One region of the Aquincola sp. J276 genome, then DNA from elsewhere that is predicted to be linked to it. Evidence: riboswitches for the same ligand, from Rfam matches in the RefSeq annotation. Region 1 holds a riboswitch; the other holds the start of a gene.
What was found. A riboswitch is a leader RNA that binds a small molecule or an ion and turns the genes downstream of it on or off. The one in region 1 is predicted to bind manganese.
Positions count from the first base shown of each region.

Region 1 (3,394 bases):
ATGCCGTCGGCCAGCACCGTGGGTGCCGGCAATTCGTCGCCTTTGTGGTAGCCAAAGGCGATCTCGTTGCGGACGAAGTCGTAGACGGCGCCGATGCGGTCGTAGGGGCTGAGGGTTCGCCAGCCGCGGCGGGCGACCAGGGCCTCAATGTCCGGGTCTTGAACATCCAGCAGCGGCGTTGCTGCCAACAGGGGGTGCATGGCGTCGGACATGGCCATCTTCCTCTCAAGCGTGCGCCGGCACGGGGCGCAGTTCTGCCCGGGCCTGCTGGATGACGGAGCGCGCGGCGGTCAGCGCGAGCACGCCCATGATCGCGGCGACAGCCAGGTCAGGCCAGCCGCTGCCGGTGCCGAAAACGCCCAGGGCTGCAGCCATCACCGCCAGGTTGCCGATGGCGTCGTTGCGGCTGCACAGCCACACCGAGCGCATGTTGGCGTCGCCCTCGCGCCAGGCGTAGAGCATCGCGGCCACCGACACGTTGGCCACCAGCGCCAGGGCGCCGATCGCGCCCATCGTCACCGGCTCGGGCACGGTGCCAGCGGCGGCCGACCAAGCGGCCCGGCCGAGTACGAACACACCGAAGGCGCCCATGGTCAGGCCCTTGAAGAGCGCGACGCGTGCGCGCCAGGTCAGCGCCATGCCGAAGACCAGCAAGGAGATGCCGTAGTTGGCCGCGTCGCCGAAGAAGTCGACCGCGTCTGCCAGCAGCGAGACCGAGCCGGCCTGCAGGCCGCCAGCGAGTTCGATGCCGAACATCGCTGCGTTGATGAACAGGGCCGCCCACAGCACGCGGCGGTAGCGCGGGCTCTGGCTGGCGGGTGGGGCGGCGCAGCCGTGGCTGCAGCATGAGTCACTCATTGGGGGCTTTCGGGTATCGATGTCCGCATTTGAAACCCTGTAGCCGCTCCAGAGTCAAGCGGCTATGCTGCGATTCTTTGACCGTCATTCCCGGCACCTTGAGAGACACGACCCATGTTCGACTTCCTTCGCGTCACAGGACTGTTCTTCATCACCGCGGTCGCTGAGATCGTCGGCTGCTACCTGCCCTGGCTGGTGCTGACGCAGGGCCGTCCGGTCTGGTGGCTGCTGCCGGCGGCAGCGTCGCTGGCGGCGTTCGCGTGGCTGTTGACCTTGCATCCCAGCGCCGCGGGCCGCACCTATGCGGCCTACGGCGGCGTCTATGTCGTCGTCGCGCTGCTCTGGCTGTGGCGCGTCGATGGCGTCGTACCGACGCGATGGGACCTAGTAGGTGGCGCCATCTGCCTGGCCGGCATGGCGGTCATCGCCCTGCAGCCCAGGGCTGCAGGCTGAAGAAGGGACACAGTTATGAAGTTCGGCGAACTGGCCCTGGCGACGCAGACCCAGGTCGAGACCATCCGCTACTACGAGCGCGAGGGCCTGTTGCCTGCGGCCGGGCGCACGGAGGGCAACTACCGCATCTACACACCCCAGCATGCCGAGCGGTTGGCGTTCATCCGCCAGTGCCGCAGCCTGGACATGGCGCTCGACGAAGTGCGGGTGCTGCTCCGATTCAAGGATCAGCCGCTGGCCGACTGCGGCGAAGTGAACCGCCTGCTCGACGAGCACATCGGTCACGTGGCCGAGCGGATCAAGGCCCTGCGCGCCCTGGAGAAGGAACTGCGCGCGCTGCGAGCCGCCTGCCCGGTGCCACATGCGGCTGCCGACTGCGGCATTCTCCAGGGCATCGATCACGCGGGCGCCAAGCCTGCGGCTGCGTCCAGGCGCCACGTGCGCGGTACGCACTGAGTAGTGCCCGCCCCGCCGCCCTGCCGTCCGTCGACCTCTACAATTGGCGTTGTACCCGTCATTGGGGAGTAGCCGCCCTGCGCCCGCAGGGGCTTGCGTCAACACACTTGGCCCTCACGGTCATGGCGCAAGCAGCTTCAAGCCTGGCAAGACCGTTGACTGCACTGCCTCCGGATGGGCCGGGGATGCCGTGCAGTCTTCGTCTTCGCTGGCCCTTGGAGTTCGTGTGGTAGCTTTCCTTGTCTCGACGGGCGTGGTCGCCCTGGGTGAAATGGGCGACAAGACACAGTTGCTGGCGATCGTGCTGGCGGCGGCCTTCCGCAAGCCCATCCCCATCGTCCTCGGCATCCTGGTGGCCACCCTGGCCAACCATGCGGCGGCGGGCGCCGTCGGCGGCTGGGTGGCCCAGGCGCTGGGCCCCGACATCCTGCGCTAGGTCATCGGTGTGTCGTTCCTGGCCATGGCGGGCTGGATCCTGATCCCGGACAAGATCGATGGCGAGGCAGCTGGCGGCACGCGGCGCTTCGGCGTCTTCGGCACGACTGTCGTTGCCTTCTTTCTCGCGGAGATGGGCGACAAGACGCAGATCGCCACCGTGGCGCTGGCGGCGCGCTACCCCGACATCATTCAGGTGGTACTGGGCACGACCCTCGGCATGATGCTGGCGAACGTGCCCGCGGTGTTCCTGGGAGACAGGATCGCGAAGAAGGTCTCCATGCCATTGGTCCACGGCATCGCTGCGGCGATCTTCGCCTTCCTCGGTGTCCTGACGCTCTTCAATGTCGGACGATTGTTCTGAGGGCCCGCTCGCGTGTGCGTGGCCTGCCAGGCGGCAAGGCAGATGCAGTGGCTTTCGGAGGGTGGGCTTGCCGTGTCGACCCACGCTACCACGTCGTTCTCGCCGTCAAGGTCTGCGCGCTCGCTCAGGCGAGCGCTTGCGGCCTGCGGCCGTCTTCGAACCCTGACAGCTGCGCTGCGGCGTGGTGCTCCGGTCTCGGGCAGTCCCGCCCGACACAGACCGGAGTTCGCCATGTCGTTGTCTTCCACTTCTTCCGTTGTCGCTGTCGATGCGCTGCTGGTGCGCGATGTCGATGGCCAGTACCGTCCTGCGCTTGCCGAGGAGGTGCTGTCGCAGGCGCGGCGCGTGTTGTCGCATCGTGTGCGGCGCGGTGCCACGATGTCGTCGCCGCAGGCGGTGAAGGATCACCTGCGCCTCGAGATCGGGGTGCTGGAGCACGAGGTGTTCTGCGTGCTGTTCCTCGATGCGCAGCACCGGATCATCGAGCTGAAGCAGATGTTCCGCGGCACAGTGACGCAGACCTCGGTGTATCCGCGTGAGGTGGTCAAGGAGGCGCTCGGGGTGAACGCTGCGGCGGTGATCCTGGCCCACAACCATCCCTCGGGCGCTGCCGAACCGAGTCGTGCCGATGAGTTCTTGACGCAGACGCTGAAGACGGCGCTGGCGCTGGTCGACGTGCGGGTGCTCGATCATCTGGTCGTGGCGTGTGCCGACGTGACCAGCTTTGCGGAGCGCGGGCTGCTCTGAACGACCCGCTGTGCGGGGCCTGCGCGGTGACGGTCCCGCACCGCCGCCGCGGGTGCCGCGGCAACTTCGGCGGGCGTCGCT
Region 1 covers NZ_JAJONC010000001.1:1,042,026-1,045,419, reverse strand. Annotated here, with positions in the region: gene LRS14_RS04810 (transglutaminase family protein) at 1-212, opposite strand, end outside; gene LRS14_RS04805 (cation transporter) at 226-858, opposite strand; gene LRS14_RS04800 (YnfA family protein) at 973-1,311, shown strand; gene cadR (Cd(II)/Pb(II)-responsive transcriptional regulator) at 1,327-1,767, shown strand; yybP-ykoY riboswitch at 1,819-1,990, shown strand; partial or broken gene LRS14_RS04790 (TMEM165/GDT1 family protein) at 1,994-2,566, shown strand; gene radC (DNA repair protein RadC) at 2,798-3,313, shown strand.

Region 2 (3,394 bases), on a different contig from region 1:
GCCGCCGGAGCGGGTGCTGCAGAGCAGCGACGGCATGGTGCTGCAGCTGGCCGGGCGACCGCTGCTGTTCATCGACACGCCCGGCCATGCACGCCACCATCACTGCATCTGGGACGAACGCAGCCGCGGCTGGTTCACCGGCGACACCTTCGGCCTGAGCTTCCGCGAATTCGACGTGGCGGGCCGGCCGGCCTGGATCCTGCCCACCTCCACGCCGGTGCAGTTCGAGCCCGGGCCGCTGCGGCAGTCGATCCAGCGGCTGCTGGCGCAGCAGCCGCGCTGCATGTACCTCACCCACTACGGCCGCGTGGCGGACGTGCCGGCGCTGGCCGCGGAGTTCCTGCTGCAGCTGGATGCGATGGTGGCGCTGGGCGAATCGGTGCGCGGCGCGCCCGACCGCCATGAGGCCCTGAAGCACGGCCTGCGGCAGCTGTATGTGCAGCGGCTGCGGGCCAACGGCCGCCGCGGCGACGCGGCGGAGCTGGACCTGCTGTCGCTGGATGTGGAACTCAATGCCCAGGGCATGGGCGTCTGGCTGGACAGACCCGCCGAAGGCAGGCACGCATGAAGGCACACCCATGAGCGCACACACCAGCGAGATCAACTTCGGCCTGCGCGGCCGCGTGGCGGTGGTCACCGGCGCCTCGCAAGGCATCGGCGAGGCCTGTGCCCGCCGGCTGCTGCGCGAAGGCGCCTCGGTGGCGCTGTGGGACGTGGACGATGCCCGCGGCGCGGCCCTGGCTGCCGCGCTGCAGGCCGAGGGCGCCCGTGCGCTCTACCTGCATTGCGACGTGTCCAGCAAGGCGCAGGTGGACGTGGCGCTGGCCGCCACCGTCGACGCGCTGGGCCCGGTGGATGCGCTGGTCAACAACGCCGGCATCTTCCGCGCTGCGGACTTCCTCGACATCACCGAGGCCGACTGGGACGCGGTAATCGCCGTCAACCTCAAGGGCTCCTTCCTGGTGGGCCAGGCGGTGGCCCGCGTGATGGCGGCCCACGGCGGCGGCGCCATCGTCAACATGAGCTCGGTCAACGGCCGGCTGGCCATTCCCAGCATCGCCAGCTACAACGCCAGCAAGGGCGCCATCGACCAGCTGACGCGGGTGATGGCGCTGGGCCTGGTGGGCCACGGCATCCGCGTCAATGCGGTGGCGCCGGGCACCATCGCCACCGAACTGGCGCAGAAGGCCGTGCTCACCAGCGACGACGCCAAGGCCCGCATCATGAGCCGCACGCCGATGAAGCGCCTGGGCGAGCCGGCCGAGGTGGCCGACGTGGCCGCCTGGCTGCTGAGCGAGGCGTCCAGCTACGTGACCGGCGAGATCGTGGTGGTGGATGGCGGCCGCATGACGCTCAACTACACCATGCCTGTCTAGACGAGCGGGCCGGGACGTCAGCCGCCCACCAGCGCGGCCACGCCCAGCACCGCGAAGATGGCCGCGGCGATGAGGTGGATGGTGCGGATCGGCACCTTCTTGGTCACCTTGTCGCCCAGCAGCACCACCGGTGCATTGGCGGCCATCATGCCCAGCGTGGTGCCCAGCACCACGGCCACGATGGCGTCATAACGCGCGGCCAGCGCCACGGTGGCGATCTGCGTCTTGTCGCCCATCTCGGCCAGGAAGAAGGCCACCACGGTGGCGCCGAACACGCCCAGGCGCGGTGCGCGGGTGTCTTCCTCGTCCAGCTTGTCCGGCACCAGCGTCCAGGCCGCCATGGCCAGGAAGGAGATGCCCAGCACCCAGCGCATCACGTCGGGGCCGGCCAGGTTGGTGATCCAGGCACCCAGCGCGCCGGCGGCTGCATGGTTGAACACGGTGGCCACGAAGATGCCCGCGATGATGGGCCAGGGGCGGCGGAACCGGGCGGCGAGCACCAGCGACAGCAGCTGGGTCTTGTCGCCCATTTCAGCGAGGGCGACGATGCCGGTCGAGACGAGAAAGGCTTCCAAAAGGGTGGCTCCGGCCGGACACGGACACGATGACCGCGGCGCATCCCCGGCCTGTCGGAGTCGCCACGGTCAAAGGTCTCGCAAAATCCGCACACTGCCGGTGATCGCCTGTGCCATGCCGGCTGCAGCCCAGGTGGCTGCACGGCAAGTTTGTTGACACAGGCCCCTCTCGCAACACTGCCCGGACACGCCGGGCAGTTCGGAGGAAGCTACTCCCCAATGACTGCGGCCATTGTAGGCGGCGCCACGCGCTGTTCACGGATGGGCAGGTGGATCAGTGCGGCACCGACGGCCAGCACGATGTCGGCATACCACATCCAGTCGTAGCTGCCGGTGAGCTCGAAAGCCTTGCCCCCCAGCCACGCCCCCAGGAAGCCGCCCAGCTGGTGCGCCAGCATCACGATGCCGAACAGCGTGGCCATGTTGGCCGGCCCGAAGAAGCGCGCCACCAGCCCCGCGGTGGGCGGCACGGTGGACAGGTAGGTGAATCCGATGATGGCCGCGAAGCCCAGCATGACCGCGGGCGTCTTGGGCAGCAGCATGAACACCAGCACGGCCACCGCCCGCGCGGCGTACACCAGCGACAGCAGCGACTTCATGCGCCAGCGACCGTGCTGGAAGCCGATGGCCCAGCCCATCGCCAGGCTGCCCACGATGTTGAACAGGCCGATGACCGCCAGCGACCAGGCGCCCACCGAAGGCGGCAGGCCGCAGGAGGCCACCACGCCCGGCAGGTGGGTGGCGATGAAGGCCACGTGGAACCCGCAGACGAAGAAGCCCGCGCACAGCAGCCGGTAGCTGGGGTCGGCCAGCGCGCGGCGGATCACGACGCCTGCCTTTTCCCGCACCGCGGGGGCTGCACCAGCGGCGGCCGCCGGCAACGCCGAGTGCCCCCGCAGCACCCAGGCCGCCGGCAGCGCCAGCAGCGTGATGACGCCCAGCGTGTACAGCGAGGCCATCCAGCCGGCCGCCGCCGTCACGCCCTGCGCGATCGGCGCGAACACGAACTGGCCGAAGGAGCCGCCCGCGTTGACGATGCCGGTGGCCATGCCGCGGCGCTCAGGTGGCACCAGCCGCGTGGTGGCGGCCATCAGCACCGAGGGCCCGGCCATGCCGGCGCCGCCAGCGGCCAGCACGCCAATGGCGAAGATCAGGCCAGCGGTGGTGTGCATGTGCGGCACGAGCGCGGTGCCGATGGCCACCAGCAGCACGCCCAGCACCAGCACGCGGCCGGTGCCGATGCGGTCGGCCACCAGCCCCGCGACCGGCTGCGTGAGGCCCCACCACAGCTGCCCGAAGGCAAACGCCAGGCTGATGCTGGCCAGGCCCAGCCCGGTGCTGCTGTTGAGCGTGCCGAGGAACAGGCCCATCGACTGGCGCGCGCCCATGGTGAGCGCGAAGGTGCCGGCCGCGGCCAGCAGCACCAGGCCCACGGGCACGGCT
Region 2 covers NZ_JAJONC010000002.1:2,281,576-2,284,969, reverse strand. Annotated here, with positions in the region: gene LRS14_RS28475 (MBL fold metallo-hydrolase) at 1-568, shown strand, start outside; gene LRS14_RS28470 (SDR family NAD(P)-dependent oxidoreductase) at 579-1,376, shown strand; gene LRS14_RS28465 (TMEM165/GDT1 family protein) at 1,394-1,951, opposite strand; yybP-ykoY riboswitch at 2,010-2,181, opposite strand; gene LRS14_RS28460 (MFS transporter) at 2,161-3,394, opposite strand, start outside.
Region 2: another riboswitch for manganese. It lies ahead of LRS14_RS28465 (TMEM165/GDT1 family protein); the one in region 1 lies ahead of LRS14_RS04790 (TMEM165/GDT1 family protein).